DNA from 3 places in the Micromonospora coriariae genome. Region 3 is predicted to be linked to each of the others. Evidence: riboswitches for the same ligand, from Rfam matches in the RefSeq annotation. Region 3 holds a riboswitch; each other region holds the start of a gene.
What was found. Region 3 has a riboswitch for cyclic di-AMP ahead of GA0070607_RS19915 (coiled-coil domain-containing protein). Riboswitches for the same ligand answer to the same signal wherever they lie in the genome.

Region 1 (10,423 bases), 1.6 Mb from region 3:
CTCCTGCTCGTACGTCCGGCCGGCCGTCTCGTACCGGAGATACATGGTGGTGGAGCTGCCACCCCGCTTGCTCACCCGGTCGTAGACGACGGCCCGCGCCGGTACACCTTCGGCCCGCAGTTCGGTCTTCCAGTCGTCGAGCGCGTGCTGCGTGTGCAGCGGCAGCCAGAGCAGCGCAGCTCCGGTTACCACAAGCAACACGCACCCGAGGGTCACCCAGACCGGGCGCCTCAGCGTCATGATCAGGCGGCTCATCGGCTCATCGTGCCGCTCCGACGCAAAGCGCACGCCACTGTCGCGGCGACGTCGCCGAAACCGCCTTGTCGTACTGCTGGCCCGTGTCTACGGTGCAGTGATGCTCTCGCGGATGCTGGCGGTGACCTTCGATGCGCACGACCCCGCTCGCCTGGCGCAGTTCTGGGCCGGAATGCTCGGCCGGGAGGTCGTCGGAGGCGCCGGTGGTGCGCTCCTGCCCGGCGATGACACTCAGCTCGGCCTCCAGTTCGTTCCGAGCCGCACGACGAAGGTGGGGCCGAACCGCATGCACCTTCACCTGACCAGCGCCAGCGACGCCGACCAGCAGCACAAGGTGGCGACGGCACTGGGGCTCGGCGGCGCGCACCTCGACGTCGGGCAGCGCCCCGAGGAGGGGCACGTCGTCCTCGCCGACCCCGAGGGCAACGAGTTCTGCGTGGTCGAGTCGGGCAACGGCTTCCTCGCCGGGTGCGGCCTGCTCGGGGAGGTCGCCTGCGACGGCACCCGAGAGGTCGGCCTCTTCTGGAGCGAGGCGCTGGGCTGGCCGCTGGTGTGGGACCAGGACGAGGAGACCGCGATCCAGTCACCGCACGGCGGCACGAAGGTCGCGTGGGGAGGCCCGCCCCTGGCCCCGAAAACGGCGAGGAACCGACAGCGCTTCGACCTCGCCCCGGCCGGTGGCGATCAGCAAGCGGAGGTCGACCGGCTGGTCGCCCTCGGGGCCACCCGGCTCGAGGTCGCTGCGGACGGCGCCGTCGTGCTGGCCGATCCCGACGGCAACGAGTTCAGCGTCAGAGGCCGCTGACCACATCGCGGCCGCCCCGACCCTGGCCCGGCCCCTCAGGCGCTGCTGGCGACAACACCGGCTGAGGCCCCGGCCAGGAATCTGTCCTGAGCTGGGGCCTCACGGTGGAGCGGGTGACAGGGCGGTAACGGAGGTGAACGACGCCGTTTTGGAATCGGCGCTCGTCGAGGAGCGCGAAGTCGGTGCGTACGCCAGTAGGCAGCCCCGGCTTGCCGCCTCCGACGGCCGCGGGCCAGACGAACAACTGGCACTCGTCGACCAGGCCGGCCCGCATGGCTTGCGCCGCCAGGTTGGCGCCTCCAACGGTGATATCACTGCTGGCAGTGGCCTTCAGCTGGTGTACGACGGCGGGGTCGAAACGGCGCTCCAAGCTGGTGGCGGCCGTTGACACCGCGGCGAGAGTCGTGGAGTAGACGACCTTGTTCGCCGCTTGCCAGGCGTTCGCGAAGTCAGCCATGAGGCCGGACTGCGCGGCTAGAGCAGCGTCGGTTTCCCAGACAGCCATCGTTTCGTACAGGCACCGCCCGTAAAGGAGAGTACCCACCGACCGCAGGAGGTTGGTGGTGAACGTGAATACCTCGTCGTCGCGTGCGAACCAGTCGAAGGCTCCACTTTCGTCCTCGATATAGCCGTCAAGCGACACGTTGGTCACGTAGATCAGCTTGGCCATGCCCCCACCTCCCGGTGCACGTAGGACCCGATTGGGATGTCACCTTCGCCTGCCACGCCTCGGCTCAAGCCTCAGTCGACGAGTGACGATCTCATCCCTGCAAGACGCGCCGCGGCTTGAACCGGCGAACCTCCTGCGGCCAGCCGCATGCCTCCGCGATTTTGCCGGCCCACATCCGGGCGGTCGCCTCATCCGGCACGTCCACGATGGTCAGGCCACCCAAGAACTCCTTGCTCTCGACATAGGGCCCGTCGGTGAAGACCATCGCACCGCTTGTGGCGTCTGCGCTGAAGACCGGGCCGTCCTCTTCCTCCAGGCCCCCGGCGAAGACGAATGCCCCGGCGGCCTTGATCTCATCAACAACCGCCCTGGCGAGTGGACCGCGCCCGAGGAACCACTCCTCGGTGTGGTCACCCACCCACTGCTGATTGAAGTAGATGAGGTACTCAGGCATGTCCGCTCCCTCTGATCGTCCCCGGACCCGACGTCCGTCTCTGCATACGCTACGAACGGCATCCGGCAGATCCGACACTCTCCAGCTTGATTTCTGTCAACCGGCACTCCGACGGGGTGATCCGCTCGCGCACGCCGGGATCGTCGGCCTGCGTCTCAGCCAGGCACCGCAGGGCCATGGGCTCTCCCGTGTCCGGGAGCAGGATGCGAACGCTGACGGACTCGGGCGTGAGTAGCCCGGCACGGATCTCGTCGAGCGGCTCGGCCTGTGCGCGAACGAATGCGCCGCTTGGCCCGTGGATGGCCCGTCAGGCGCTGCTGGCCGCAACAACATCGAAGGCCCTGGCTGGGACTGTCGTCCTGACCAGGGCCTTTCGCATGGAGCGGGTGACGGGAATCGAACCCGCACTGTCAGCCTGGGAATTGCCGATCTCCGGCAGGCCACCGGCTTGACGGCCTGGTCTCGGCAGTCTCGCGTGGCCTCGACTGGCCCCTGCTGTCCTCGCCCAATGGCATGCTAATGGCACGCCGGGTTCTTGCCCCGGCCGCCGGCCCGGTCCCGCCTAGTCCCGGTCCTACGCCGCTCGATAACTCGCTCCGTACCTGCGCTTGCATCCCCGGTCTATCCTGCTGGCGTCCTCGCCCCTGCCGGCTGTGCGGCTACGGTGGGATAACCCTCACTTGTGGCCATCGTCTACTCGGCTCGTGACGAGCGAGCCGAGCCAGTGAGATCTCGATGGTGACTCTGCGAGGGTTGCGTCGCCATATGCCGTTGAGCAGGTCGTCCAGCCCGAGTGGCGCGCAGACGTGGAGGGTGTCGGCATGGTCGAGTCTCACTGCCACACAGGTAGCGGTTTCGGGCCAGGTGGCTACGGCTTCCGCAATGGAGTTGAGCGCCGCTACGGGAGCAGCATTGAACACGCCCTCGTACCAGGTGTGCACAGCGGCTTGGTTGGTCGCCTCCCAGGGGACCAGCGGTTCCCGGTTGCCAACAACAATGACGCCCCCTCGGTCTCGCCGTTGTCCTTTATCCTCGTGGCCCGTGACCTTCGCACAGCAACTACAGGACTACTCCGACGCTTGCCGCTGGGTCGGTGACCTCGCCACCGCTACTCAGAGCCCTCAGCTTGACGCCCGGACTCCCTGTGAAGACTTCGACGTCCGAAGCCTCCTGGGACACCTACTCGGCACCGCGCACCGCTCGCTCGCCACAGCCCGAGGCGTTTCGACACGAGGGATTCCCCATGTGATCACCGATGTTGTCGATGACAAGCTGGCGTTGACCTACGCCGACTTGGCCAAGACGATCCGTGAGGAGTGGTCGGGGCTGACTGCTGCCGACACCGTCGTTGCTCCGTGGGGGCCGTGCACCGCGTTGGAGGCCGCTCAGGGCTTCACCGTCGAAACGGTCACCCACGGATGGGACCTGGCCGTGGCCACCGGACAGCCGAGCGAGGCACCCAAGCGGATCGCCGATCGCTGTCTTGAGTACGTCGCGGCTGTCATCCCGGATCGGCTACGCGGCGTCATGTACGGCGCTCCGGTCGTCGGAGTTGAGAACGTGTCCGCGACAGAACAGCTCGCTCATCTCCTTGGCCACAAGCGCATCGGAAACGGATGACTCGCGAACCCGCGCCTCGGCCGCATCCACCCGTCAAGACGTTCGTAGGGAAATCACGTGGGCGCCGGGTAACGGTTGCGGATCTCCTCGTCGGGCAGTCGTAGACCTTCCAGCCTCACTGCACCAGGCGCTGCGGGTGGACCGGAATAAGCCCGATGAGTCGGCCGTCAACGCGGGCAAGACCAAGGGCAAGCCGGGCAAGAAGTCCGGCAGCAAGAAGGGCAAGAAGCGGTCGGCGGATCGGGACGGGGCCGGCGATGACCAGGGCTAATGGCACGCTAATGGCACACGGCATGATCGCTTGCCTTGGAACATCGAAGGCCCTGGCTGGGACTGTCGTCCTGGCCAGGGCCTCGATCGTGGAGCGGGTGACGGGAATCGAACCCGCACTGTCAGCTTGGGAAGCTGATGTTCTGCCATTGAACTACACCCGCGAGCGGCACCACTGTACCTGAGTCACCCAGCCGGTGCACCCAGGCACCCCACCCCCACGTGGCGGTCGACCACCGGCCCCGTCGCGGAGGTTCGCCATCGCTCGCTGAGCTGCCGCTCGCGGAAAGTAGTTTCCTTGTGACAAGATATGGTCGTTCTCAAATGCATCGATGGCTTGTAACGTCTGCCACACGTTGCCAGCCACGGCGTGACACACCCCCTGCCACGCCGCCAGAAAGAGGTGGGCCCATGGGACTCCGTCCCAGCCTGCTGACCCGGCGTGCCGCCGGAGTCGCGTCGACGACCCTCGCGCTGCTGCTCAGCACCGCCGCCGTGGGCGTCGTTCCGGCTGCCTCGGCATTCTCCGCAGCCCCCGGCGGCGCCTGCGTGGAGCCGACCGACAGCCACGCCAACGCCCGGATGAAACCCGGTGCCGCGGCCAAGCACGAACCGAACGAACTGACCGCGAAGCAGGTACGCGAGCGGGACGCGGACCTCGCCGCGGCGCTGCGCGAGCGCGCCACCTTCCGAACCGGAGCCGGCGCCACGGCGCTGGCCACAGTCACCATCCCGGTGGTGGTGCACGTGATCCAGGAGAACAGCACCCGCGCCGGCGGCAACATCCCGGACTCGCTGATCACCGCCCAGATCAACGTGCTCAACCAGGCATACTCCGGCGCCACCGGCGGCGCGGCCACCGCGTTCGCCTTCCGGCTCGACGCGATCAACCGGGTGACGAACCCAGCCTGGTACCCGATCGTGGACGGCTCGTCGGCCGAGCGGTCGATGAAGTCGTCGTTGCGGGTCGGCGGCAAGAACACGCTCAACATCTACCTGGGCGAGTTGAGCGATGACCTGCTGGGCTGGGCGACGTTCCCGCAGCGGAAGCTGAACAGCATGGACGGCGTGGTCGTGCTGAGCGAGTCACTGCCGGGCGGCACCGCCACCAACTACAACCAGGGCGACACCGGCACCCACGAGGTGGGCCACTGGCTGAACCTCTACCACACCTTCCAGGGCGGATGCGGTGGCTCGGGTGACAGCGTCAGCGACACCCCGGCCGAGGCGTCACCGGCGTACGAGTGCCCGACCGGGCGGAACACCTGCTCGGCTGCGGGGCTGGACCCGATCACCAACTTCATGGACTACACCTACGACTCGTGCCTGTACCAGTTCACGCCGGGACAGGCCAGCCGCATGCTGACCGCGTGGAACGCGTACCGGGCGGCGTAGCTTCCCGCGTACCACCGGTGCCGGCTCCGTCACGACGGAGCCGGCACCGGTGGCTTTCCCCAGGACCCGGCCGCGATCAGGCCGCCGAGCGTTGGACGTCACGGTTGCGGCGGGCAGGGCGGGTCTGCGGTACGGAGGTTGGGCCGGCCGCCGCGGGCGGGGCGTGCGGGTCAAGCCAGACCTGGACGGCCGGCCGGCCTGGCGCACCACCCGTGATGCCCATGCCGTGCTGGTCGCGGCGGGTCAGCATCGCCACGTCGACGGTGAACTCGAACAGCCGCCAGTCGACCTGCGGCTCGGCCCGGGCGCTCTGCGCCAGCCGCGCCACCCGGGTCGGATCGGTCACCGGCCAGGCGTGCCCCGCCACGTATGCCTCGTCGTCGCTCTCCTCCGGCGGGAACGAGTGCAGCGCGTAACGGCCATCCCGTTCGAGGTCACGGCGCTTCGGAGAGTCGATCACGAAGCAGAACAGACCCTCGTCGGTGATGACCGGGGAGACCGGGTGGACCCGGGGCCCGCCGTCGGCGCGGACAGTGGCCAGATAGCCGAAGCCCGGCCCGTACTGCTGGAGGAGAACGCGGATCCCGTCGGCGAGTCGGGGCTCGTCGGCGGCGAATTCGGACCAGGAAGCCATGCGAGCATTCTATCGAACAAATGTACGACCAGCGACCTCGACGCGCTGGTCAACCGCACCGAATCCCGCCCCCGCGGCGAACGCCGCTATGGTGGTCCGATGCTGCTCTCCGACCGCGACCTGGTCTCCGAGATCAAGGCCGGCACGCTGGGCCTGGAGCCGTTCGAGCCCACCCTGGTCCAACCGTCCAGCATCGACGTACGACTCGACCGGCTGTTCCGGGTCTTCAACAACCATCTCTACACCCACATCGACCCGGCCATGCAGCAGGACGACCTCACCTCGGTCGTCGAGGTGCCCGACGGCGAGCCGTTCGTGCTGCACCCGGGCGAGTTCGTGCTCGCCTCGACGCTGGAGGTGATCTCGCTGGGCGACCAGCTCGCCGGCCGACTGGAGGGCAAGTCGAGCCTGGGCCGGCTCGGTCTGCTCACGCACTCCACCGCCGGGTTCATCGACCCGGGCTTCTCCGGGCACGTGACGCTGGAGCTGTCCAACGTGGCGAACCTGCCGATCACCCTCTGGCCGGGCATGAAGATCGGTCAGCTCTGCATCTTCCGGCTCTCCTCGCCGGCCGAGCACCCGTACGGCTCGGTGGTGTACGGCTCGCGCTACCAGGGTCAGCGTGGCCCGACCCCGAGCCGCGCCTGGCAGCACTGGCGCACCTGGCCCACCCGCTGAGGCCGTAACGGCGACGGGCCCGCCGCGAAGAATCGCGACGGGCCCATCGGTCACCCGGGATCAGCCCGGGCGGCCGTAGCTGTGGATCGGGCCGTCGTCGACCTTCTTCATCTTGATCGGTTGACCGGCCTGCGAGGCGTGCACGACCCAGCCGTTGCCCACGTACATCCCGACGTGGTGGATGTCGCTGTAGTAGAAGACCAGGTCACCGGCACGTAGGTCGGCCCGGCTGACGTTCTTGGTCACCCGGCTCTGCTGGGCGGCGTTGTGCGGCAGCGACACACCGGCCTTGGCCCAGGCGGCCAGCATCAGCCCGGAGCAGTCGTACGAGTTCGGACCCTCGGCACCCCAGACGTACGGCTTGCCGATCTGCGCGCAGGCGAACTTGACCGCCACGCCGGCGCCGCCGCCGGGGTAGCTGGCCGGGCAGGGCGCCGGACGCAGCGGGCCGCCGCCACCGTTGCCGTAGACCTTGAGGCGCAGCTTCTGCAGGCGGTCGATCTCGTCGTTGATCTGCTTCTTCTTGGCCGCCAACTGGGCCTCGGTCCGGGTCAGCTGGGCCACCATCTCGTCCAGTGGCGCCTTCTGCCGGGCCAACTCGTCACGCAGGTCGGCCACCTGCCGCACGTCCTGCTGCTGGTCGTGCGCGAACCGGTCGAGCATCTCGAGCTGCCCGACCAACTCGCTGGGCGACCGGCCACCCAGCACGGCGTTGACGGTGGAGACGTTCTCGCCCTTGTACGCGCGGACAGCCAGGGAGCTGACCTTGTCCATCGCAGCGTCGACCTGGCGCTCCAGCGGGGCGATCCGGGCCGCCAGAGCGTTGGCCTGCTTGCGCTTCGCGGCCAGGTCGGCCCGGGTGGCGTTGTGCCGTTCGATGATCGGTTCGAGCTTGTTCCAGTCGGCGTCGATCTGGCGCTCGATCTCGGCGACGGAGGGGTCGGCGTGGGCCGCCGTGGCGCTGCCGGTCAGGACGACGGCAACGCCGACCAGGGCGGCGAGGGCGGTGGTGAAGCGGGACCAGCGTGGACGCGGCACGATCGACGTCAGGCCGGCTGACGCCGACCGTTCGGACGACGGCCGCGGGGCATGGTGAGCCACCGGGTTCCGTACTCCTTCTTCCTGACCGCCTACCGGGTTAGCTGACGGGTTCGGGCGGGAAGGTGGACGCCCTACCGCAGTGGCTGCGGATTCACCCCGGGAAACCTGGGTCCCCGGCTCGCTCGGAAGCGATTCGGCGGTGTCGGTCCGTTACCGCCCGGCTGGGCGGAGCTGCTGTCGGCCCGACGAATGACCAGAGTAGAGACGACCGTTACCGATCCGCAACCGGTGTGGCCGTGACACTCCGTACCGATTGCCGGGGGCGACGACCGCCGACGAAGGTTTCCTTCCACGAACGTCGACAGGTGGAAAGGTATTGACGCGAGCCCCGGGCGGGGCGAAGGTGGCCTCACTTCGCCCTTCAGATCTAGGGGGTTCGATGCACCGTCCAACCCTGTCCACCGGCCGGCGCGCCCTGCTCGCCGCCACCGTGGTCGCCGCCGCGACCGCGGTTCCCCTACCCGCCGGCCCAGCCGTGGCCGCACCCACCGCCGACCGCCAGCAGCAGTACGCCGCCGCGGCGACCGAGTACGGCGTACCGGCCGACGTGCTGCTCGGCGTCTCCTATCTGGAGTCGCGCTGGGACAGCAACGCCGGCACGCCGAGCACCAGCGGCGGCTACGGCCCGATGCACCTGACCGACGCCCGGCACGTGGCCGCCCTACCGGGGCGCGGCCACCACGACGCCGGCACCGAGGACCCGCGCGGCGACGACTCCCGCCCCGCACGGGAGATGGCACCCCGACCCACCGAGGATCCCGCGCCGCCCGCCGCCGCGTTGCAGACCGTGGACGCCGCCGCCGCACTGACCGGCGCCGCCCCCGAGTCGCTGCGCACCGACCCGAGGGTCAACATCCGTGGCGGCGCGGCACTGCTGGCCTCGTACCAGCGGGAACTGGGCGCGCCGGTGGGCGCCGGCACCGACCCGGCAGCCTGGTACGGCGCTGTGGCCCGCTACGCCGGCGCGGACAGCGCGGACGCCGCGGCGGCCTTCGCCGACGAGGTGTTCACGACCATCGGCACCGGTGAGTCCCGGGTGACCGACGACGGCCAGCGGATCACGCTGCCGGCCCGGGCGATCCAACCGCAGCGCTCCTGGCTGGACCGCCTCGGGCTGCGCCGGCTCGCCCGCCCGGACGGGCTGGAGTGCCCCCGGACCATCTCCTGCGAGTGGATCCCGGCGCCGTACGAGGCGTTCGGCGCCGGGGACTACGGCAACCACGACCTCTCCGACCGACCCGGCCGGCAGAAGATCGAGTACATCGTCATCCACGACACCGAGGCGAGCTGGGCGACCACGCTGCAACTCGTCCAGGACCCCACCTACGTGAGCTGGCACTACTCGCTGCGCTCGGTGGACGGGCACATCGCCCAGCACGTGAAGACCAAGGACGTCGGCTGGCACGCCGGCAACTGGTACGTCAACGCCAAGTCGATCGGGCTGGAGCACGAGGGCTTCGCCGCGCAGGGCACCTGGTACACCGAGGCGATGTACCGGACCTCCGCCAAACTGGTCCGGCACCTCGCCCTGCGGCTGGGGATCCCGCTGGACCGCCAGCACATCATCGGCCACGACAACGTGTCCGGCACAGTCGCCTCCACCGTGCGCGGGATGCACTGGGACCCGGGCCCGTACTGGGACTGGACGCACTACTTCACGCTGCTGCACGCGCCGCGGCTGGACACCGGCACTCCGGCCACCGGACTGGTCCGGATCGACCCGGACTACGCCACCAACCAGCCGGCGTTCACCGGCTGTGTCACCGCCGGTGTGCCGTGCGCGCCGCGCGGCTCGTCGTCGGTGGTGCTGCGCAGCGCGCCGTCCGCGGACGCGCCGTTGGTCAACGACATCGCACTGCGCCCCGACGGCACCCCTAACACGATGGAGGTGTCGGACCACGGCGCCCGGGCCTCCGCCGGCCAGACGTACGCTCTCGCCGGTCGGCAGGGGGACTGGACGGCGATCTGGTATCTCGGGCAGCGCGCCTGGTTCCACAACCCGGCATCCGCGCCCACCGCCAGCTGGACCGTCGGCGTGGTGGCCACCCCGAAGCCCGGACGGGCCACCATCCCGGTGTACGGGCGGGCGTACCCGGAGGAGGCCGCGTACCCGGCCGGAGTGCCCTACCAGCCGATCTCGCCGCTCCAGTACACCCTGGCGGCCGGCCAGCGGTACGCCGTGGGCGCGGTGTTGCCGGGCGAGTACTACCGGGCCACCACGTTCGACGGCTCCTCGCCGGGCGACTGGACGGTCATCCGCGGCCAGAACCGGTACGCGCAGATCCAGTTCGGTCACCGGATCATGTACGTCGACCTCGCCGACGTGCAGCTCCTGCCGTCCCCGGTGGGCGCACCCCGCTGAACCGTTGAACGGCACGAGGCCCCCGGTCGTTCGACCGGGGGCCTCGTCGTGACTGCTGCTGGATCAGCCGGGTCTGCGGAACCCGGCGACCGGCATGTAGTTGATGCTGGCCACCTGCACCGGCTTGCCGGCGCGTGGCGCGTGCACCATCTTGTCGTTACCCAGATACAGGCCGACAT
Region 2 (10,423 bases), 2.1 Mb from region 3:
CCCTGCCATCGCCGGCCCAACCATCCCGGTCGGCTCCGCCGCTACACCCCGTCAACCGGAGCGGCCGGGCGGAACCGGCGCAGGCGCAGGCTGTTGGCCACCACGAAGACCGAGGAGAGGGCCATCGTGGCACCGGCGATCATCGGGTTGAGCAGCCCGGCGGCGGCCAGCGGCAGGGCCGCCACGTTGTAGCCGAAGGCCCAGAACAGGTTGCCCCGGATGATGCCGAGCGTGCGGCGGGAGAGCCGGATGGCGTCCACCGCGGCGTCCAGGTCGCCCCGGACGAGGGTGAGGTCGGACGCCTCGATCGCCACGTCGGTGCCGGTGCCCATGGCCAGCCCCAGGTCCGCCTGGGCCAGTGCCGGCGCGTCGTTGACCCCGTCACCGACCATCGCCACCGACCGCCCCTCAGCCTGGAGACGCTTGACCACGTCGACCTTTCCGGCCGGCAGCACCTCGGCGATCACCTCGTCCACGCCGACCTCGGCGGCGACGGCGCGGGCCACTGTCGTGTTGTCCCCGGTCAGCAGGACCGGGGTGAGCCCCAGGGCGCGCAGCCGGGCCACCGCCGCCCGGCTGGTCGGCCGGACCACGTCGGCGACCGCGAGCACACCCCGGGCCCGCCCGTCCCAACCGGCGACGATCGCCGTCCGACCTGTCGCTTCCGCGTCGGCGACCGCCCGCTCGACCTCCGGCGGTACGTCGAACCCGCGCTCGCGCAGCAGCCGGAGCCGACCGATCAGCACACTCCGGCCGTCCACCGTGGCGCTGACGCCCAGCCCCTCGACGTTGGCGAAGCCGGTCACCGGGGGCAGCGCCCCGGCCTCGGCGGCACCCGCGGCGACCGCCCGGGCGATCGGGTGCTCGGAGGCGGCTTCGACCGCCCCCGCGAGCCGGAGCAGCTCGGCACGGTCCGCACCGGCCGCCGGCACCACGTCCACCAGGGTCATCCGACCGGTCGTCACGGTGCCGGTCTTGTCCAGCACCACGGTGTCCACCCGCCGGGTCGACTCCAGCACCTCCGGTCCCTTGATCAGCACGCCGAGCTGGGCGCCCCGGCCCGTACCGACCAGGAGTGCGGTCGGCGTGGCCAGGCCGAGCGCGCAGGGGCAGGCGATGATCAGCACGGCCACCGCGGCGGTGAAGGCGGCGGTCGGCCCGGCGCCGGTGCCGAGCCACCAGCCGAGGGTGCCCACGGCGAGCGTGATGACGATCGGCACGAACACGCCGGAGATCCGGTCCGCCAGCCGCTGCACGGCCGCCTTGCCGCTCTGGGCCTGCTCGACCAGGTCGGCCATCCGGGCGAGCTGGGTGTCCCCGCCGACCCGGGTGGCGGTGACGACGAGCCGACCGCCCGCGTTGATCGTGGCACCCACCACGCCGTCTCCCGGGCCGACCTCGACCGGGACCGACTCGCCGGTGAGCATGCTGGCGTCGACGGCCGAGGTGCCCTCGTCGACGACGCCGTCAGTGGCGATCTTCTCGCCGGGGCGGACCACGAACCGGTCACCGACGGCGAGTTGGTCCACCGGGATCAGGGTCTCCACCCCGTCGCGGAGCACCGCCACCTCCTTGGCGCCCAGTTCGAGCAGGGCGCGCAGGGCGGCGCCGGCGGTCCGCTTCGAGCGGGCCTCGAAGTAGCGGCCGGCCAGGATGAACACCGTCACCCCGGCGGCGGCCTCAAGGTAGATGTTGCCGGCGCCGTCGGTGCGGGTGATGTCGAAACGGAACGGGTGCGTCATCCCGGGCATCCCGGCATCGCCGAGGAAGAGCGCCCAGAGCGACCAACCGAACGCGGCGAGGGTGCCCAGCGAGACCAGGGTGTCCATGGTCGCCGCGCCGTGCCGCAGGTTGGTCCAGGCGGCCCGGTGGAACGGCAGCCCGCCCCAGACCACCACCGGGGCGGCCAGCGTCAGCGACAGCCACTGCCAGTAGTCGAACTGCCAGGCCGGCACCATCGCCAGCACGACCACCGGCACGCTGAGCGCCGCCGACACCCAGAGTCGGGTACGCGGGCCACGCAGCGCGTCCACCGGTTCCTCGGCCGTGGACGGCGGGGACGGCAGAGCGGCCGTGTAGCCGGTCTTCTGCACCGTGTCGATCAGGTCGTCCGGCGTGACGCCGTCGACGTACCGGACGGTGGCCTTCTCGGTGGCGTAGTTGACGGTCGCGCTGACCCCGTCCATCCGGTTCAGCTTCTTCTCGATCCGGGCGGCGCAGGCGGCGCAGGTCATTCCGCCGATCGCCAACTCGATCCGGTTCGGCGCCTCGGGCAGCGATCTGCTGGTGGTGGTCATCATCTGGTCCCGTCAGTTGTGCCCGTGCCCGGGGGTGCCGTGGTCGGCGTCCCCGGTCGGCGCGGGTCCGGTCGGGGTGGGATCGCCACCGGTCGTCGGTGCGCCGGTGGGCGGGGTGCCGGCGACCACTGTGAACTCGGCAGTGTGCACCGACCCGCCGTGCCGGAAGTCGAGGTAGAGCCGGTAACTGCCGGCCGAGGGCACCTCGGCGAAGAAGGTGACGGCCGGACCGGGCGGTGTGCGCCCGTCGCCGGGTGTCCCCTCCGGGTGCACGTGCAGGTACGCCAGGTCACCGCGGCGCAGCGCCACGAGATGGCCGTACGCGCCCAGGTAGGGCTCCAGGTCGGTCACCGGCTGCCCGTCCCGGCTGACGGTCAGCGTGAGCGGCGACGTGCGGCCGGGCTGCACCTCGCCGGCCAGGGTGACCGTGTAGCCGTCGACGGTCGTGCTGGTCACCGGCGCGGGCAGCGGCCGTTCGGCCAGCGTTCCGGGGACCGTCACGTCCACACCGAGGGTCAGTGGCTCTCCCCCGGTCGGGGCGAAGTCGGCGAACGCCCGCCACTGACCGGGGCCGGCCAGCGGGGTGGCGACCCGCCAGGTGCCGTCCGGGGCCAGGTCGGGATGCACGTGGCGGAAGCCGGAGAGGTCCCGCCGGGCGACGATGAGATGCATCCGCTTGTCATGCGCCACGTCGAACCGGGTCACCGGTCGACCGTCCGGGCCGCCGATCCGGAAGGCGAACTCGCCGGCCGGCGCGGCTACCGGTTGGAGGGTGTAGCCGCGGTCGGAGACGAGCAGGCCGCCGGGGAGCCGGTCGGCCGCCTCGCCGTGCTCTCCCTGGCCGGTCGGGCCCGGCTGGTGGCCGGCGCCGTCGTCGTGCCGGCTCTCGGCGACCGGGGCGGCGGGACCGGCCACCTGACCGATCCCGTACGCCGCCCCGAACACCGCCGCGAGGCCGAGGGCGAATCCGCCCAGTCTGGTCACCGTGTTCATGCCGGGCCTCTCGATCACGCCTCGACGAGGTCGTAGCCGGCCTCGTCGACGGCGGCCCGGACGACCTCCACGTCCAGCGGCTGGTCGCTGCTGACGGTGACCCGGCCGGAGCCGAGGTCGACCTGAACCTCGCGCACACCGGCGATGGCGCCGACCTCGGCGCTGACCGCGCTCACGCAGTGCCCACAGGTCATGCCCTGCACCTGGTACGTCGTGTTGACCATCGAACCGTCTCCCTCCGCCACCTCCGAGCATATACCCCCCAGGGGTAATTCGAAGGCGGACCTCTGCCCTTGTGTTGTACCGGTACCCGGTGGGGGTATTCCGACAGGAAGGGACAGTACCATACCCCCCAGGGGTAGGCTATCCTGGTCGCCATGACCGCACCCACTCCGATCCGCGGATACACCGCCAGCAAGGACCAGCTGCTCGCGCGGCTCCGCCGTGTCGAGGGGCAGGTCCGGGGCATCGAGAAGATGGTCGACGACGACCGATACTGCATCGACGTGCTCACCCAGATCTCCGCGATCCAGGCCGCGCTGGACAAGGTGGCGCTGGGGCTGCTCGACGGGCACGCGCGGCACTGCATGCACGAGGGCGCCGCCGAGGGCCGGGCCGACGAGATGGCCACCGAGATGATGGCGGCGGTCGGCCGGCTGATGAAGCGCGGTTGAGACCCGGTGACGGCCCGGCCCGACCGGGCCGTCAGTCGGGCTCCGGGTCCAGGCGCACCCCACGCAGCAACTGGGCGTTGAGCGCCACCACGATGGTGGACGCGGACATCAGCACCGCGGCCAGCGCCGGGCTCAACGCCACCCCGGCCGACGCCAGCACCCCGGCCGCCAGCGGCAGCGCCACCACGTTGTAGCCCGCCGCCCAGGCCAGGTTCTGCCGCATCTTGCGGTACGACGCCCGGGAGAGCCGGACCACGGCACCGACCCCGCGCGGGTCCGACGAGGCCAGCACCACCCCGGCGGACTCGATCGCCACGTCGGTGCCCGCGCCGATCGCGATGCCGACGTCGGCGCGCGCCAACGCCGGCGCGTCGTTCACCCCGTCGCCGACCATCGCCACGGTCAGTCCCCGCCGCTGAAGCTCAGCCACCCGGCCGTCCTTCTCCGCCGGCAGCACCTCGGCGAAGACCTCGTCGACTCCCCGCCGGAACCCCAGGTCGGCGGCGACCGCCTCGGCCACCGGACGGGCGTCGCCGGTGATCATGGCGATGGTGCGGACACCCGCGGCGCGCAGCTCGACGATGGCTTCCCGGGCCTCCGGACGCACCTCGTCGGTCAGTGCGAACGCGCCGAGCACGGCGGCCGGCATCCGTACCAGGTACAGCACCGCGGCGCCCCGCGCCGACCACTGGCCGATCGCCGCATCCAACTCGGCCGGGAGCGACAGGCCCAGCTCCCGTACCAACGCCGGCCCGCCCACCGCGTACTCCGTACCGTCGACGGTGGCCTGCACCCCGCGGCCCGGCAACGACCGGAACCCGGCGGCCGCGGCCGGGCCGACGCTCCCGGCCGCCGCCACGATCGCCCGGGCCAGCGGGTGCTCGCTGTCGGACTCCACGCCGGCCGCGATCCGTAGCACCTCGTCCCGCCCGACGCCGGGTGCCGTCACCAGGTCGGTGACCACGTGCTCGCCCCGGGTCAGGGTGCCGGTCTTGTCGAACAGCACAGCGTCGACGGTCCGCATCCGCTCCAGCGCCAACCGGTCCTTGACCAGGATCCCGGACCGCGCGGCCAGTGCGGTGGAGAGCGCGACGACCAGCGGAATGGCCAGTCCGAGCGCGTGCGGGCAGGCGATCACCAGGACCGTGACGGCGCGGACCACCGCCTCGTCGGGCCGGCCGAGCGCGGTCCAGACCAGCACGGTCAGCACGGCGGTGCCGGTGGCCAGGTAGAACAGCGCGGCGGCGAACCGGTCGGCCAGCAGCTGGGCCCGCCCACCGGAGCGCTGCGCCTGCGCGACCATCCGCTGGATGCCGGCGAGCGCGGTCTGCTCGCCCAGCGCCTCGACGCGGACCCGGATCGCCGAGTCGGTGGCGACGGTACCGGCCACCACCCGGCCCCCTGCCGACCGGGCGACCGGACGCGACTCTCCGGTGATCATCGACTCGTCCAGCTCGGCGGCGCCGTCGACGATCCGGCCGTCCGCCGGAACCCGCCCACCGGGCCGGACCAGCACCACGTCGCCGACCCGCAGCTCGGTCACCGACACCGGCTCGACCCGCCCGTCCGCCGCTACCCGCTCGGCATCGTCGGGCAACAACGCGGCCAGTGCCTCGAGCGCGCCCCTGGCCTGACCGATGGCCTTCATCTCCTGCCAGTGCCCGAGCAGCATGATGGTGACCAGCGCGGCCAGCTCCCACCAGAAATCCAGGTCGAAGGCACCCACGCTGGTGGCCAGTGACGCGGTGTAGGCGACGGTGATGGCCATCGCGACCAGCAGCATCATGCCGGGCGCCCGATCGCGGACCTCGCGGACCGCGCCGACCAGGAACGGCCAGCCGCCCCACCAGAACACCACCGAGCCGAGCACGGGCCCGACCCAGGACCGGCCCGGGACGTCCAGCCCGAGGCCGAGCCGGTCCAGCACCAGGTGGCTGGTCAACACCACCGGCACGGTGAGAGCGAGGCAGACCCAGAACCGGCGGCGGAACATCGCCGGGTCGTGACCGGCGTGCTTGTCGTGCTGATGCGGCCCGCCGTCGGCGTGTCGCTGATGGCCACCGGGCCCGGCGTGGCGCTCGTCGCCGGCGGGACGATCGGGGTCGGGCGGTGACGGAGCGGGCATGGCTCCAACATGCCGCTCCGGCAACCGCCACGCGGGCGGTTCGACCACTCCGACACTCCGCCACGACCTGCGTCCCCGGGTCGGGCTGGTTAGCATTCCGACGATGGCCCTCCGGATCCCGCTACGCAGTTGGGCAGAGGTGCCGCCACGCTGTGGCGTCGCCTCCGGCCGACCGGGCCGAGTTCTCACCCTTCGTGATCATGCGGTCGCCATCCAGCGATCCTGCGCGCTCGCCGCCGCTTTCCCGCGGCGGCGGTGAACCGACCGGCCCGTCGGCACGTACCCCGCACCGGATCGTTGGGAGTCTCGCATTGGGTTCCGACCACACCCGCTCCGCTCCGTCCGCCCCGCCCCGGGTGCGACGGATCCTCGTCGCGACGGTGGTGCCCCTCTTCGTCGCGACCGTGGTCGCCGCGGTCGTGCTCTGGCCCCGCGACGGGTCACCGCGGACCGACGGCGGCACGAACGTGCCGCGCTACCACGGCACGGTGACCCGGGTGGTGACCGAGCCGTGCCCACCGGCGGCGCCGGGCCCCGAGGGCACACCGAGCGTCGGGGATGGGCCGTGCGGCACGGTGGACGTCCGGGTGAACGACGGGTCGGCCTCCGGCCAGCGGGTCCAGACACCGGTGCCGGCCGGACCCGGCGCGCCCCGGGTCGAGGTCGACGACGAGGTGATCCTGGTCGAACTGACCGACCCGACCGATCCCACCGCCAGCAGTTGGAACATCGCCGAACACCAGCGCGGCACGCCGCTGCTGTGGCTGGCGGTGATCTTCGCGGCCGCGATCGTCGCGTTCGGCCGGTGGCGGGGGCTGGCCGCGCTGGCCGGCCTGGCCGCGAGCTTCGCCATCCTGCTCACCTTCGTGCTGCCCGGAATCGGCGCCGGCCGGTCACCGCTGCTGGTAGCGGTGGTCGGCGCCGCGCTGATCATGTTCGTGGTGCTCTACCTGACGCACGGGGTCAGCGCGCAGACCTCGGTCGCGGTGCTCGGCACCCTGGGCAGCCTGGTGCTCACCGGCGTACTGGCCACCATCGTCAGCGGTGCCACGCACCTCACCGGCTTCGGCAGCGAGGACGCCACCGCCCTGTCGATGTTCCAGGCCGACGTGGACCTGCACGGCCTGCTGCTCGCCGGGATCATCATCGGCTCTCTCGGCGTGCTGGACGACGTGACGGTCACCCAGGCGGCCACCGTGGCCGAGCTGGCCAACGCCAACCCCGGGTTGACCCGGTTGCAGCTCTACCGGGCCGCGACCCGGGTCGGCCGGGCACACATCGCCTCCACCGTCAACACCATCGTGCTGGCGTACGCGGGCGCCTCGTTGCCGCTGCTGCTCCTGCTCACCGCCGACTCGCGACCGATCGGACAGATCCTGACCAGCGAGTTCCTCGCGCAGGAGATCGTTCGCAGCGGCGTCGCCACGCTCGGGCTGATCGCCGCCGTACCGCTGACCACCGGGCTGGCCGCGATGGTGACCGCAGCCGGCCGGCAGCCCACCGCGCGCGCCGCCGAAGCGCCCGCCCCGCGACCCCAGCCCGACCGCGCCGAGGCACTGGCCGCACTGAGCTTCCCGCGCACGGGTCGGTCCGACCCCACGTCGCCCGACCCGGCGCGGACCACCCCCTCATCCACCGCCACCGACCGGTGGCCAGAGCCGAACAGGAGCACGGATACGGCATGGTGACACTCCTCAACGTGACCGGATGGGGCGTCCGCCCTGAGAACCGCATCACTGGTCACTCAGCGCCATGGCGAAATGACGCTTTTAGTCGGTATCAGGGCGTAGCTCAGCCGGTGGGCTCTCGGGTAACCTCGCTGCCGGTTACCGATGTAGGCGCTAAGCGGCGCCTGCGGTGCCACCGCCCAATCGCCAACCGGCGAGCCGGGAACCCAGGTACGTGGGGTGAATCCGCGACAGCGGTAGGGGCCACTTCCGCCCCGAACCCGTCAGCTAACCCGGTCGGCGGTCGACGGAAGGGAACATTGTGACGGCACCCCTACGCCGCTGGTTGACACCCGTGGTGGCCGTGATCGCCGCACTGACCGTGCTCGCCGGCCCCCTCCCGGCCCACGCCGCCCCGACGACCCCCACACCGTCCGGGCACGAGGAGGACGGCGAGCCCGCGCTGCTCAACGACGTGATCGAGCAGACCAACCGCAAATACTCGGCGGCCAAGTCCAAGCTGAACAAGTCGAAGCAGAAGCAGCTGCAGCTGGCGCTGGAGGTCGACAAGGCCAAGGCCGACCTGGCCGCACTGGCGCCGGAGGTCGGGCAGATCGCCGCCCAGTCGTACCGCACCGGCCGGATCGGCCCGATGGCGATGCTGCTGGAGAGCGAAGCCCCCGACTCGTTCGTCCAACGTGCCGCCGCGCTCGATGAGATGAACATGGTCAACGAGAAGAAGCTCGCCGAGGTCAACGCGGTGAAGGCCCGCGCCGAGCAGGCCAAGCTGGCCCTCGACGTGGAGGTCCGCGAGCAGCAGAAGCAGACCGCCCTGATGGCCAAGGAGAAGCGCGACGCGGACAAGGCGCTCGCCCTGGTCGGCGGGAAGGGCTTCACCGGCGGGCTGGTCTCGGCGACCTCGCCGGTCGCCCGGCTCGGCCCGGGCCGGACCTCCGACGGCGACTGGAAGTCCGAGTCGTGCAGCGAGAACGACCCGACCACGTCCGGCTGCGTCACCCCGCGCACGCTGCACGCGTACAAGGAGGTCAAGCGGGCCGGCTTCAACCGGTTCGTCGGCTGCTACCGATCCGGGGGGCCGTGGGAGCACCCGAAGGGCCGCGCCTGCGACTGGTCCCTGCAGAAGAGCGGCTTCAGCCCGTGGCACAACGAGGACACCCGGACGTACGGCAACAACGTCGCCGCGTTCCTCATTCGCAACGCCGACCGGCTCGGCATCTACTACGTGATCTGGAACCGGCAGATCTGGTTCCCGGCGACCGGCTGGAAGTCGTACAGCGGGCCGTCGAACCACACCGACCACGTGCACATGTCACTGCTCTGACCCACGCGTTCCCTGTCGAGGGCCGTCCCGCGTCACGCGGGGCGGCCCTCGACGCGTTCAGGCTGCGGGCGCGGCGGGCGTGCCGGCGTCGATCGGTACGTCGAGCGTCGTGGCCGGCACGGCGGCCACCGGACGCACGACTCCGGCGGAGAGCCGGTACGACACCCCCACCACCGCGCACCGCCCCCGCGCCACCTCGGCGGCCAGCACGGGCGACTGCCCGAGCAGCGCCTCGACGGTCTGGGCGATGTGGATGTCGACTATGCCGTCGATGTCGTCCACCCCCTCCTCCTCGGCCCGACGCAGGCTGGGCAGCACGGCGTCGACCACCGCGCGCAGGTGCCCCTGGGGCGGGGTGCCGGTGGCCGCCGACTCCCGGGCGGCCTGCACCGCACCACACGAGTCGTGCCCGAGCACCACCACCAGCGGGGTGCCGAGCACGGTCACCGCGTACTCCACGCTGCCCAGCACCTCCGGGCCGGTGGTGTGCCCGGCGGTACGGACCACGAACAGGTCGCCCAGCCCACGATCGAAGATGATCTCGGCGGCCAAGCGGGAGTCGGAGCAGCCGACGATCACCGCGAAGGGGTGCTGCCCGTCGGCCACCGCGGCCCGGTGTCCGGCATCCTGGTTGGGGTGACGGGGTGCGCCGCGGACGAAGCGCCGGTTTCCGGCGGCCAGCTCGGCGTACGCCTGGGCCGGCTCGGTGAGCGCTGGAGTCGGGTCGGCAGTACGCTGCGAACCCGGCTGCCGGCCGGGTGTACCGGGATTGCTCATCCCCGCACCTCTTTCCACGCGTTTGACCTGCTCAACCGACTCATCAGCGGGGCGGCGGCGGGCGCTGGTCCGGGCTCCACGGTCACACGCACCACAAGATGCGTCAAGCTATACGTGATATAGATTTCATACGTTGCCCCTCGGGCCGGTGCTCCGGCGGCGCTCCGGGGGCACGAGGTACGGGAGAGGCGGACCCACGATGGCGAGCTCGGCGACGGCGGCCGGCGACACCGGCGGCCGGAACTGGACGTTCCTCACCAACCACGGGCACGTGCTGCTGGCCATCGGCCGCGACCCCACCGCGCGGCTGCGCGACGTGGCGGCCGAGGTCGGCGTGACCGAGCGGGCCGCGCAGGCGATCGTCGCCGACCTGGAGGCCGGCGGCTACCTGCGCCGCACCCGTGTCGGGCGGCGCAACGAGTACACCCTCAACCCGGCCGGCCACTTCCGGCACCCCGCCGAGGCCGACCGCCAGGTCGGCGCCCTGCTCGCGCTCTTCGCCGAGACACCCGCCCCGGAGGCCGCCCGCCGCGCCTGACCGCAATCGC
Region 3 (10,423 bases):
GTCCTGGTCGGTGCGGCTGATCGTCGCGATGGCCATCTGTCCCTCCTCCGGTGCGTGGGCGGCGGACCGGGTGACGGCCGCGGCCGGAGTCCGCCGGGGTCCGATCCTGCCGCCGTCCGGGGTGACCCGTCCTCGCCCTGGCCGGGTGAGGCGGGGCCCGGTTCGTGCCCCTCCGGTGACTGCCGTATCCGCGAGAATCGATGATGGGAGCGCTTCCATAGGTCTCGCCGATCGGTTACGGTGAACGCACTCCCCGGTCGCGGCGGCCGTCGCGTCGGGTGGTGGGCGTCAGGGCGCCGCCGACTCGTCCCCCGGGTCGCGGCACCCCCGCCTCTCTCGCCGTCGATCTAGGGCATATCGCCGCTAGTCGATCTCCGTTCACGACGATATGCCCTAGATCGACGGGGGACGGGGCGTGCGGGCGGAGGGGGGAGGGGGGAGGGCAGGGGGGAGAAAGGGGCGGGCCCCGGTCGACCGGGTGGTCGAGCGGGGCCTGCGGATGGCGGCGGGTGGGTCAGTCGTTCAGGCCGATGGGGGAGTTGGGGCGGTCGACGTCGACGAACTCGACGTCGTCCACCGCGCGGTCGTCCCGGCTGCCGGCAGCCCGGGCGGCGGAGCCGACGGCCCAGCCGACGGCCGCGCCGACCAGCGCGGCGCCGATCAGCAGCGTCCAGGGCAGTGCCGGCTGACGGCCGGCGAGCGCGTCGAAGGCCAGTGAGGCGCGGCGTCGCGCCTCGTCGGCGGCGGAGCCCACCAGATCGCCCGCACCGTCGGCGAGGTCACTGCTGCCGCGCCGGGCGGAGCGGGCGGTGCCCCGGACACTGTCCCCCGCGGAACTCACGGCGGAGACGAGGTGCTCCCACGCCTGGTCCGCGATCCGCTCCGGCTTGCTGCGGCGGTCCAGCAGGTTGGTTCCGAACATCGTGGTTACCTCCTCGGGTGCCGAAGCCGGCGGCCACTTCGGACTTCGGCGTCTGTCCAGCGCGTCACGATTCGCCTAACCCGCAGTGCCCCGCGCCGGCCGGGCGCAAACCCGGCCGACGCAGCCCGCCGGGTGAGTCAGCGCAGCACCACCACGGAGGCGCCCCGGGCGAAGTCGTCGTCATCGTCGTCGTCATCGCCTCCGCCACCGAAGCCGCAGGCCAGCACGAGGGCGAGCAGGACGCCGACGCCGGCCAGCCCCGCCAGTCTCTTGATCATTGAAGGTCCTCTCCGTCACGGTGGGTTCCCGGGCCGATGCTAGGCGGCGTCGGCAACCATCCGGCCTCGTCGGGGTCGATCGACGAGGTGCGACACGCCGGTGTCACACGGGGCTGGCACGCTTGACGGGTGCGCCGTGCCGGGACCGTTACCCTGGTCCGGCGACGCGTCGGTTCCGACCGATCGTTGAGTGGTCAGATAACGAAAAGTACTGAGTGATCAGAAAATGAAAAGTCCGGATATGGGCGACTTGCTGTGCCCGGATCCGCGAATTGCTCATCCCGAGGGGTGGCGACCGAGGCCGTCGAAGGAATACTGTCGGTCGCGGCCCGCGTACTGATGAGGCGCCCGGGGGACGGGCGGGTGGAGGTGCTCGCGTGAGCCTGTCGATCGTGAAGTCGGTTCTGTCCGGTGGTGTCGTGGAGATCGCCCCGCGTGGCGAGATCGACGTCGACACAGCGTACGAGGTGCGCGAGGCGGTCGCGGAGGTGCTGGCCAAGGGCCGCCCGCTGCGCATCGAGCTGAACATGAGGCTGGTCACCTTCATCGACTCGGTCGGCATCAGCGCGATGGTGGCCGGCTTCCAGACCGCCGAGGTGAGCGGCGTCAAGCTGGTAGTCACCGAACCGAGCCGGTTCGTGCACCGGCAGCTCTGGGTGACCGGCCTGCTCGGCCTCTTCGGCGCCCCCGAGCCATACTTCGCCGGCACCGCCACCCCCGAGGTGCTTCCCGGCGCCTGAGCGCCGACATCCTGGCCCAGGCCGGTCAGGGCTGTTCGTCCAGGCCGGTCAGGTCGACGTCGGTCACCTCGGTGACCGCCCGGATGGCCGTTACGGACGCGTACCCCGCAGCCAGCAACGCCACGTCCGTGCCGGGCTGCGCGGCCTGGCCCGGCTCCTCCAGCGAGGTACGCACGAAGCCGTGCCCGGATTCGGCCACCGTCATCTGCACCTGACCGAAGCTGGCCAGCGTGCCCCGGCGGACCCCGCGCAGCCGCCCGTGCGGGAGGTCCGGGGCGTTGACGTTGAGCACGCTCTCGATCGGCGCGGCGGTCAGCCGGGGGAGCAGATCCAGGGCGACCCGCGCGGCGGTGCTCCAGTTGCGCTCGGCGTCGCGTACCCGGGCGGCGGCGTCCACCGCGGCGCCACCGCTGGCGGCCGTCGCCTCGCCCGCGGAGAGCACGTCCAGCGAGACGGCCATCGCCCGGCAGCCGTTCGTGGCGGCGGTGAACGCGGCGCCAACCGTGCCGGAGTGCAGCACGGCGCGGCCGGCGTTGGCACCCCGGTTGATGCCGGAGAGCACCACCGACGGCGGCGGGCCGAACGCGCCGTGCAGCGCGATCAGCGTGATGAAGCCGGGCGAGCCACCGACTCCGTACGCCGGCACGCCCGGCAGCTCCGGCAGCGGGTGGTCGTGCACCACCACCCGCCCGTCCTGTTCCAGGGCGCTCATGGCGGCGCTGGTGCCGCTCGCCTCCTCCAGCGGCGCGGCGACCACCACATCCATGCCCCGCTGCGCCGCCGCCCAGGCCAACGCCTGGATTCCCGGCGCGGCGATCCCGTCGTCGTTGGTGACGAGCACGCGCAGTGTCATCGCTCGACCGCCCGGTCGGCCAGTTCGTCGGGGGTGGTCCGCTCCTGTTGTCGGCTGTCCGCGGGGACCAACCGGACCCGCTCCACCAGACCGGTGATCGAGTCCAACCGCCCGGTGCCCAGCCCGTGCCGGGTCACGTTCAACGCCCCGGCGGCGGCGCCGGTGCGGATGGCGGTCCGGATGTCTCCGCCGCCGGCCACCACGGCGGCCACCCCGGCGGTCATCGAGTCGCCCGCGCCGCGCGGGTCGGCCGCCTGCAAGCGGGGCATCTCCACCTCGAACAGTTCACCGTCGATGAGCGCGAGGGCCGGTTCGTCGGCCCGGCTCACCACCACCGTCTCGGCGCCGGCGGCGTGCAGCTCGTACATCGCCCGGGTCAGCTCCGCGGCCTCCTCGTTGCGGACGCGGCCGTCGCGGATCAGTTCCTCGTGGCTCACCTTCAGGAAGAACACCCCGCTGTCCAGCACCGCGCCGAGGTGATCGCCGGAGAGGTCGACCACCACCCGGCCGCCGTTGGCACCGAGGTCGGCGGCGAAGCGCCGGTACAGGTCGGCCGGGACGAGCCACGGCTCGTCGGGTCCACTGAGCACGCTCACCGGCGCTCGCAGCCCCTCGCCGAGGGCCAGGTTGTACAACTCGTCGAGCTCGTGCCGGCCCAGGGGCTGCCCGGGCACGTCGGCGATCTCCTGCCGGGATCCGTCCCGGCGGTCGTGCACGTACCCGCCGCTGCCGGAGTCGCGGACCACCACCTTGAGGTCCACTCCCTCGCTGACCAGCAGCGGCTCCAGCACCTGGCCGATCTCGCCGCCGAGCGCGGTGCAGAGCACCACGTCGACCCCGAGCGACATCACCATGCGGGCCTGCCAGACGCCCTGCCCGCCGGGGTGCAGATGCAGTTCGGGCTGGTCGCTCGGCTGGTCGATGGTCACCGTGAGCTGCGGCGTGGGCGCGAAGACCATCACGTGCCCGCTCACCGGTCGTACCCGTTCATGCTCACTCCCTCCGTCGCCCGTCACGGCGGGTGGTTCCCCATCAGCCGACCGTAATGGGAACGGGGTGTGAAAGCCGGGGCAACGGTCCGTGTCCGTCCGGACATTGCCAGCCCGACCGGGGTACGGGACGATCGTGCGACCAACGGCGGCGGGAGACGGTGTGCTCAGGAGCGATACCTTCAGCTACGCCGTCCAGGCCCGGTGCGAGCTCCGGGAGGCGGCGGCCCTGCTGAGCGACCTGACCCGGCAGGGCGAGTTGCACCCGCTGATCGTCCGGGTCCGCCGGCTGCCGCCCCGCCCCGGTGCCCGGGCCAGCTACGCGATCAGCGACCGGCTGGCGGCGGGCCCGCTCCGCTTCCGGACCAGCTACCAGGCGGACGTGCTGATCAGCGAGGACGACGAGATCGTGACGGTGGCCCGCCAGTGGCCGGCCACCACGGTGCGCAACCACACCCGGCTACGCGGCGAGCCGGACGGCCTGGTCCGAATCGATGTCGAGATCACCCTGACCGCGCCGGCCCCGCTGTTCCGGTACGCGTTCCGCCAGGCCCGGGCAGCCCACCTGGCCCTGGCCACCCGGCTGGGCGCGGCCCTGGACCGCGCGGCCGGCTCCCCGCCCGCCGGCTGATCGCCCGCCGCGCACCCGCGTCCGGCGCCCGGCCGCCCGCGAAGGTCACGCTCGATCCTGGATGTGGTGGTCTGCGCGCGGGGAGGCCACTAGATCCTGGTTGCGGCGCGATCATGTCCGGTCCGCCCCGCGACTGTGGGCCGCGCCGCCGGCCGTCGCCCCCACGGCTTGTACGTGGACAGCACCGTCGCGATGATCATGAGACTGGTCGACACGGCCGGTGCGATCACGAGGTCGGCGCGGTCCCGGGCGGGCAGGGCGGCGCCCAGCGCGCCGGCGTGCCGCAGGTTCGGGGTGAGCAGGAACAGCACAAGCCCTACCATCACCGTGGTGATCACTAGTTTGACCAGCACCCAGCGGTAGCGCAGCAGGCCCCACGGGGTGAGCAGCGCGCTGGCCACGCCGACCAGCCAGACCAGCACGCTCAACGGCGCGAACAGCACGGTGCCGACCAGCGCGGCGACCGGATAGACGACGGCCGGGTCGGCGCCGCGCTGCGCCGCGACGCCGAGCGTGAGCAGCGTCAGGTCGGCGCCGAGCCAGCCGAGCGAGGTGACCAGGTGCAGGGTGAGCAGAGCCTTGCGGGCGGTGGGCGGGATCCGGCGCATACCAGGATGCTGCCCGCCGGGCCCGGCCCGGACGTCCGACCGTCGGCGACATCCCGGGTACGTCCGTTGACGTACCCGGGGGCCGGCGCCCCGCGAGGCGGGGCACCGGCCGGTGGGTCAGTACACCGACAGGTGCACGTGGTTGGTGTGGTCGCTGGACGGGTCGCCGCCCGCCCCGCTGTACGACTTCCACCCGCTGCTGGGCAGCCAGATCTGCCTGTACCAGATCACGTACAGCACCGCGAGCCGGTCGGCGTTGCGGATGAAGTACGCGGCCAGGTTGTTGCCGTACGTCTTGTCGCCGCCTGTGGCGTCGCCGCCGAAGCCGCCCTTCTGGGCGGCGAAGTCGCAGGCCCGGCCCTTCGGGTGCTCGCCGGAGCCGCCGTTGCGGTGGCAGGAGACGTACCGGGTGAAGCCGGCGGCCTTGGCCTGGTTGAGCGCGTGCAGGGTGCGCGGGGTGATGCAGCCGCTGGCCGGGGTGGGGTCGTTGACGCTGCACGACTCCGACGGCCAGGAGCCGTCGGAGTTGCGCGGGGCGGCCGTGGCGTTGGCAGTGGAGGTGCCCCGGTTGGAGCCGCTGTCGGCGGTCGTGCGGGCCTTCGTGGTGGCCACGGTCAGGGCCCGTTCGGCCTGGTCCTTGCGCTTGGCCATGACCGTGACCTGCTTGCGCTGCTCACGGATCTCGCCGTCCAGGGCGATGCGGGTGCGGTTGACCTCATCCCTGGTGGCGGTGAGGTCGCGCAGCGCCCGGTCCTCGTTGGCGGCGACCGCGTCCAGCGTGCGGGCACGGTCCATGAAGCCCTCGGGGGTGCTGCTGTTGAGCAGCGCCGACACCGTGCCGAGCCGGCCGGTGCGGTAGGCCAGTCCGGCGATCTCGTCGACCTTGCCGCTGCGCGCCGTCAGTTCGGTCTCGGTGGTCTTCAGCTGGGTGGCGAGTTGCTGCTGCCGCTGTACGGAGGTGTCCAGGGCGCGCTTCGCGTCCAGGTATCCCTTGCTGGCCGCCTCCAGTTGGGCCCGCAGCGCCGGGGTGCCGCCCTCTTCGTCGCCGTCGGGTGCCGCGGCGGCCCGCTGGCCGGTCGGGGGAGCGGCCGAGGCGGCGCCGGCCGGGATCGCGAGGCCGAGGGCGAACATCGCGACGATCAGGGCCGCCAGTCGGGCGGCGGGTGGTCGTGCTGGTACCACTACGCGTGTCCTTCCGTCAGCCGCCGACCGGGTTAGCTGACGGGTTCGGGACGGAAGATCCCTACCGCTGAACGCGGATGCACCCCAGGAACATGGTTCCCCGGTTCGCCCGCTCGGGCGATTAGGCGGCGGCCGCCACCGGCGCCGGGAGGGCGCCGCCGGGTGGAGGCCGGGACCGAGCCTACCGGTGCCGGTGGGGCCGGTGCAGCCGATGTGACGGACGGTGCGTGCGTTGTCACGGGAAATTCCGACTAAGCCGAGTAAAACTCCTGAAACGCCCTACCACTCGACCGAACCGCAGGCACCGGGCGCTGCGCCTGGTTCGATCTGCAACGTCGCGTGCTCGATCCGGAAGTCCTCGTGCAGGGCGGTGCGCGCCGCGGTGAGCACCACCCCGACATCCGCGCCGGGCGCCATTGTCAGGTGCGCGGAGGCCACCTCCATGCCCGAGGTGAGCGTCCAGACGTGCAGGTCGTGCACCTCCACCACGCCGGGCACCGCGGCCAGCCGGTCGTGCACGGCGGTGACCTGGAGATGTTCCGGGGCGGCCTGCACCAGGATGCGGACCGCGGCCCGTCCCAGCCGCCACGTGCGCGGCAGGATGAACACGCCGATGGCGACCGCGACCAGTGGGTCGGCCCACCACCAGTCGGTGACCTGGATGAGCAGCGCCGCGCCGATCACGCCGAGCGAGCCGAGCAGGTCGCCGAACACCTCCAGGTAGGCGCCCTGAAGGTTGATGCTCTCCCGGGCCCCGGCGCGGAGCAGGCCGAAGGCGGCCAGGTTGGCGAGGAGGCCGAGTGCGGCCACCGCGAGCATCGGGCCGGCCAGCACCTCGTGCGGGTCGCCGAACCGACCGATCGCCTCGATCACCACGTAGACCGCGACACCGGACAGCAGGACCGCGTTGGCCAGCGCGGCGAGCACCTCGAGCCGGTAGAGCCCGAAGGTGCGTTGCGGATCGCCGGTGGCCTGCCGGGTGGCGGTGATCGCGGCGAGCGCCATCCCGATGCCGAGCACGTCGGTGAACATGTGGCCGGCGTCGGAGAGCAGGGCCAGGGAGCCGGTGTGGAACGCGGCCACCGCCTCGACCACCATCAGGGCGGCGAGCAGCCCGAACGCTGTCCAGAGCCGCCCCCGGTGCTGGTGCGCGGCGTTGGCGACCGACCCGTGGTGGTGGTCATGACCTGCGCCCACGAGACCACCCTCCGCCGTCGATCGGGACCGGGTCAAATGTATGCTCACATCGCTATGTATGCAAGTGTACGACAGGTCGCCGGCCCGCGAGGGGCACCGCCGCAGGTCAGCCCGTCGGGTCGATGGTGGTGAGGCGCTGGGTAGCGCGGGAGAGCGCGACGTAGAGGGTGCGTACCCCGGCGCCCGGATCCGCCCGGATCTCGCTCGGTGCGACAAGCACCACCCCGTCGTACTCCATGCCCTTGGCCTCCAGGCTGGTCACCACCTGCAGCCGCGGCGCACCGAGCGCGCCGAGCCAACCCGCGACCTCGTCACGGCGGGGGACCGGCGTGATCACCCCGACCGTGCCCTCCACCTCGGCCAGCAGCCCGGTGGCCGCCTCCACGGTCGCGGTCTCCAGCTCGATGGCGGGCACCGCCAGCTCGACCGGATCGACCCCGGTGGAGCGGACGGCGGTCGGCAGCGGCAGGTCGGGGTAGATCCGGCGGATCTCCGCCGCCGCCACCGCGAAGATCTCCGAGGAGTTGCGGTAGTTGGTGGTCAGCGTGAAGTCGTGCCTCTTGCGGCGGCCCAGCGCCTGGTCCCGGGCCCGGTCCAGCTCCTCCGGATCACCGGTCCACGCGGTCTGCGCCGGGTCGCCCACCACCGTCCAGGAGGCCAGCCGGCCGCGCCGACCGACCATGCGCCACTGCATCGGCGAGACGTCCTGGGCCTCGTCCACCACGACGTGCGCGTACTCCCGGTAGTCCGCCGGCCGCTCCCGGGCCGCCGCCCGCGCGGCCCGCTGCCGGTCGCCGAAGCTGCTCAGCTCGCGGACCCCGCCCGCGAGCTGGAACGGGTCACGCCGGGCGCGGGCCGGCTGCGCCGGCTTGCCGAGCAGCGCGTCCAGCTCGTCCAGCAGCGCCACGTCGGCGATGGTCAGCCCGGCGGCGTCCAGATTCTGGTACGCCGCGCTGAGCAGCCGGATCTCGGCGGTGGACAGGATCCCGTCCGCGTACCGGCGCAGACGGTCCGGCCGGGCCAGCCAGTCGAGCACGTGCCGGGGGTGCAGCCGCGGCCACCATGCCTTGAGAAACTCCCGGAACTCCGGCCGGGTGGCGATCTCGTCCTCGAAGGCCCGCTGCTCCGGCAGCCGGCCGATGCCCAACCGGCGGGCCTGCGCCCACAGCGCGGCGAAGACACCGTCGAAGCCGGCCCGGCGGACCTCGTTGCGCCGGGCGCCCCGGTGCAGCACACGGTCCCGGATCCCGTCCAGTTCGGCCCGGTCCAGCCGCAGCAGCGTGCCGCGGTAGAGCAGCCGCAGTTCGCCCGGGCCACCCGGTACCGCGTCCCGCACCGCGCGCTCCAGCACCCGGCGCATCCGCAGCGAACCCTTCACCGCCGCCACCTCTGGCGAATCGGTGCGGGTGGCGGTCATGCCCGGGAAGAGGGTGCCCAGCGAGTGCAGGGTCGCGGTGTCCTCGCCGAGCGAGGGCAGCACCGAGGCGATGTACTCGACGAACACCGAGGACGGGCCGACCACCAGGATGCCGCCCCCGGCGTACCGGCTGCGGTCGGAGTACAGCAGGTAGGCGGCACGGTGCAGGGCGACGGCGGTCTTGCCGGTGCCCGGGCCGCCGGCGACGATCGTCACCCCGGAGCCGGGCGAGCGGATCGCCTCGTCCTGTTCCCGCTGGATCGTCGCCACGATGTCGCGCATGCCCCGTCCGGTGGCGCGGGACAGGGTCGCCAGGAGAGCCCCGTCGCCGACCACAGTCATCCCCTCGGGGGCGGCGGCCGGGTCCAGCAGGTCGTCCTCGATCCGGGTGACCCGCTCGTTGCGCGACTGGATGGTGCGCCGGCGCACCACGCCCAGCGGCTGGGCCGGGGTGGCCTGGTAGAAGGCGGCGGCGGCCGGCGCCCGCCAGTCGACCACCAGCGTGGTCGCGTCCTCGTCACGGATGCCGAGCCGACCGACGTGCAGCACCTGCCGGTCCCGCAGGTCCAGCCGGCCGAAGACCAGCCCCTCGTGCTCGGCGTCGAGGGTGTGCCGCCGCTGCGCGGCGTGAAAGACCATGGCGTCGCGCTCGACGAGCGCGCCGAACGTGCCCACCCGGGCCATCCGGTAGCCGTCCCGCTCGGCGCGGACCGCCGACTGCCGCAGTTCGGCGAGTCGGGCGTACACCCGGTCGAGGTGCCGTTGCTCGACGGCGATCTCCTGCTCCAGGGCGGTCTGGTCGGTCAACGCACGCTCCTTCGATCTCGCCGGCAAGCGGCGCGAACCGCGCAGGCCAACCGCAGAAGGGTACGGCCCCGGGCCCGACCTCCCGCGCCCGAGGTGCGCGAACGTGGTCAGACACCCGTCCCGGCGGGGGTCGTGCCGCTCGCGCGGGGCGCCGGCCCGGCGAGTACCCGGCTCAGGACAGCCGTCAGCGCCGCGTTCACCTCGTGCGGGCGTTCCATCATCAGCATGTGCCCGGCGCCCGGGCAGACGGTCAGGTCGGTGGCCGGCAGTACCGCGGCGATCGACTCGGCGCACGGCGGCGGGGTCAGCCGGTCCCGGTCGCCGACCAGCGCGGCCGCCGGCAGGTGGGCCAGCGCGGCGAGGGTGTCCAACCGGTGCTGGGCGCCGATCGAGGCGCGGAATCCGCCGATCGAGCGTAGCGAGGCGCGGGCCACCGCCGAGGTCACCAGCCGGATGTCGGCCGGCTCGCAGCGGTCGCCGAAGAGCATCCACCGGATGCTCGGTTGCAGCGCGCGCAGCAGCGCCCGGGGTGCGCGCCACGAACCGCACCGGGCCAGCACCCCGGCACCGGTCGTCTCGGCCAGCCGGATCAGCCGGGCGATCCGGGGCGACAGCCCGTAGACCGTGTGCGTGTGCCCCTCGGCGGTGGTCGAGACGAAGACCAGGCCGGCGGTCCGGGAGGCGAAGTGCGCCGGGTGGCGGTGTGCGTACTCCATGATCGTCATGCCGCCCATCGAGTGCCCGACCAGGACCACCCGCCCGGTCGGCGCGACCGCGTCGAGTACCGCGACCAGGTCGT

Region 1: linked by a shared signal. The riboswitch ahead of GA0070607_RS12255 (C40 family peptidase) and the one ahead of GA0070607_RS19915 (coiled-coil domain-containing protein) in region 3 are both predicted to bind cyclic di-AMP.
Region 2: linked by a shared signal. The riboswitch ahead of GA0070607_RS10000 (coiled-coil domain-containing protein) and the one ahead of GA0070607_RS19915 (coiled-coil domain-containing protein) in region 3 are both predicted to bind cyclic di-AMP.

The regions. Positions count from the first base shown of each region.
Region 1 covers NZ_LT607412.1:2,604,830-2,615,252, forward strand. Annotated here, with positions in the region: gene GA0070607_RS12205 (DUF3592 domain-containing protein) at 1-255, opposite strand, end outside; gene GA0070607_RS12210 (VOC family protein) at 356-1,060, shown strand; partial or broken gene GA0070607_RS12215 (dihydrofolate reductase family protein) at 1,182-1,730, opposite strand; gene GA0070607_RS12220 (YciI family protein) at 1,822-2,184, opposite strand; gene GA0070607_RS12225 (nucleotidyltransferase family protein) at 2,844-3,182, opposite strand; gene GA0070607_RS12230 (TIGR03086 family metal-binding protein) at 3,226-3,804, shown strand; gene GA0070607_RS33775 (hypothetical protein) at 3,941-4,075, shown strand; tRNA gene GA0070607_RS12235 (tRNA-Gly) at 4,165-4,238, opposite strand; gene GA0070607_RS12240 (zinc metalloprotease) at 4,486-5,469, shown strand; gene GA0070607_RS12245 (pyridoxamine 5'-phosphate oxidase family protein) at 5,546-6,103, opposite strand; gene dcd (dCTP deaminase) at 6,203-6,781, shown strand; gene GA0070607_RS12255 (C40 family peptidase) at 6,842-7,819, opposite strand; cyclic di-AMP (ydaO/yuaA leader) riboswitch at 7,895-8,031, opposite strand; gene GA0070607_RS12260 (N-acetylmuramoyl-L-alanine amidase) at 8,262-10,244, shown strand; gene GA0070607_RS12265 (C40 family peptidase) at 10,308-10,423, opposite strand, start outside.
Region 2 covers NZ_LT607412.1:2,137,400-2,147,822, forward strand. Annotated here, with positions in the region: gene GA0070607_RS09970 (heavy metal translocating P-type ATPase) at 42-2,297, opposite strand; gene GA0070607_RS09975 (hypothetical protein) at 2,310-3,290, opposite strand; gene GA0070607_RS09980 (heavy-metal-associated domain-containing protein) at 3,305-3,514, opposite strand; gene GA0070607_RS09985 (metal-sensitive transcriptional regulator) at 3,668-3,964, shown strand; gene GA0070607_RS09990 (heavy metal translocating P-type ATPase) at 3,996-6,089, opposite strand; gene GA0070607_RS09995 (YibE/F family protein) at 6,401-7,777, shown strand; cyclic di-AMP (ydaO/yuaA leader) riboswitch at 7,944-8,074, shown strand; gene GA0070607_RS10000 (coiled-coil domain-containing protein) at 8,079-9,098, shown strand; gene GA0070607_RS10005 (carbonic anhydrase) at 9,156-9,875, opposite strand; gene GA0070607_RS10010 (helix-turn-helix transcriptional regulator) at 10,075-10,413, shown strand.
Region 3 covers NZ_LT607412.1:4,236,397-4,246,819, forward strand. Annotated here, with positions in the region: gene GA0070607_RS19880 (BON domain-containing protein) at 1-36, opposite strand, end outside; gene GA0070607_RS19885 (hypothetical protein) at 515-922, opposite strand; gene GA0070607_RS32415 (hypothetical protein) at 1,060-1,200, opposite strand; gene GA0070607_RS19890 (STAS domain-containing protein) at 1,578-1,940, shown strand; gene surE (5'/3'-nucleotidase SurE) at 1,966-2,793, opposite strand; gene GA0070607_RS19900 (PfkB family carbohydrate kinase) at 2,790-3,767, opposite strand; gene GA0070607_RS19905 (hypothetical protein) at 3,946-4,413, shown strand; gene GA0070607_RS19910 (DUF2269 domain-containing protein) at 4,503-5,021, opposite strand; gene GA0070607_RS19915 (coiled-coil domain-containing protein) at 5,139-6,203, opposite strand; cyclic di-AMP (ydaO/yuaA leader) riboswitch at 6,209-6,341, opposite strand; gene GA0070607_RS19920 (cation diffusion facilitator family transporter) at 6,483-7,400, opposite strand; gene GA0070607_RS19925 (HelD family protein) at 7,507-9,624, opposite strand; gene GA0070607_RS19930 (alpha/beta fold hydrolase) at 9,732-10,423, opposite strand, start outside.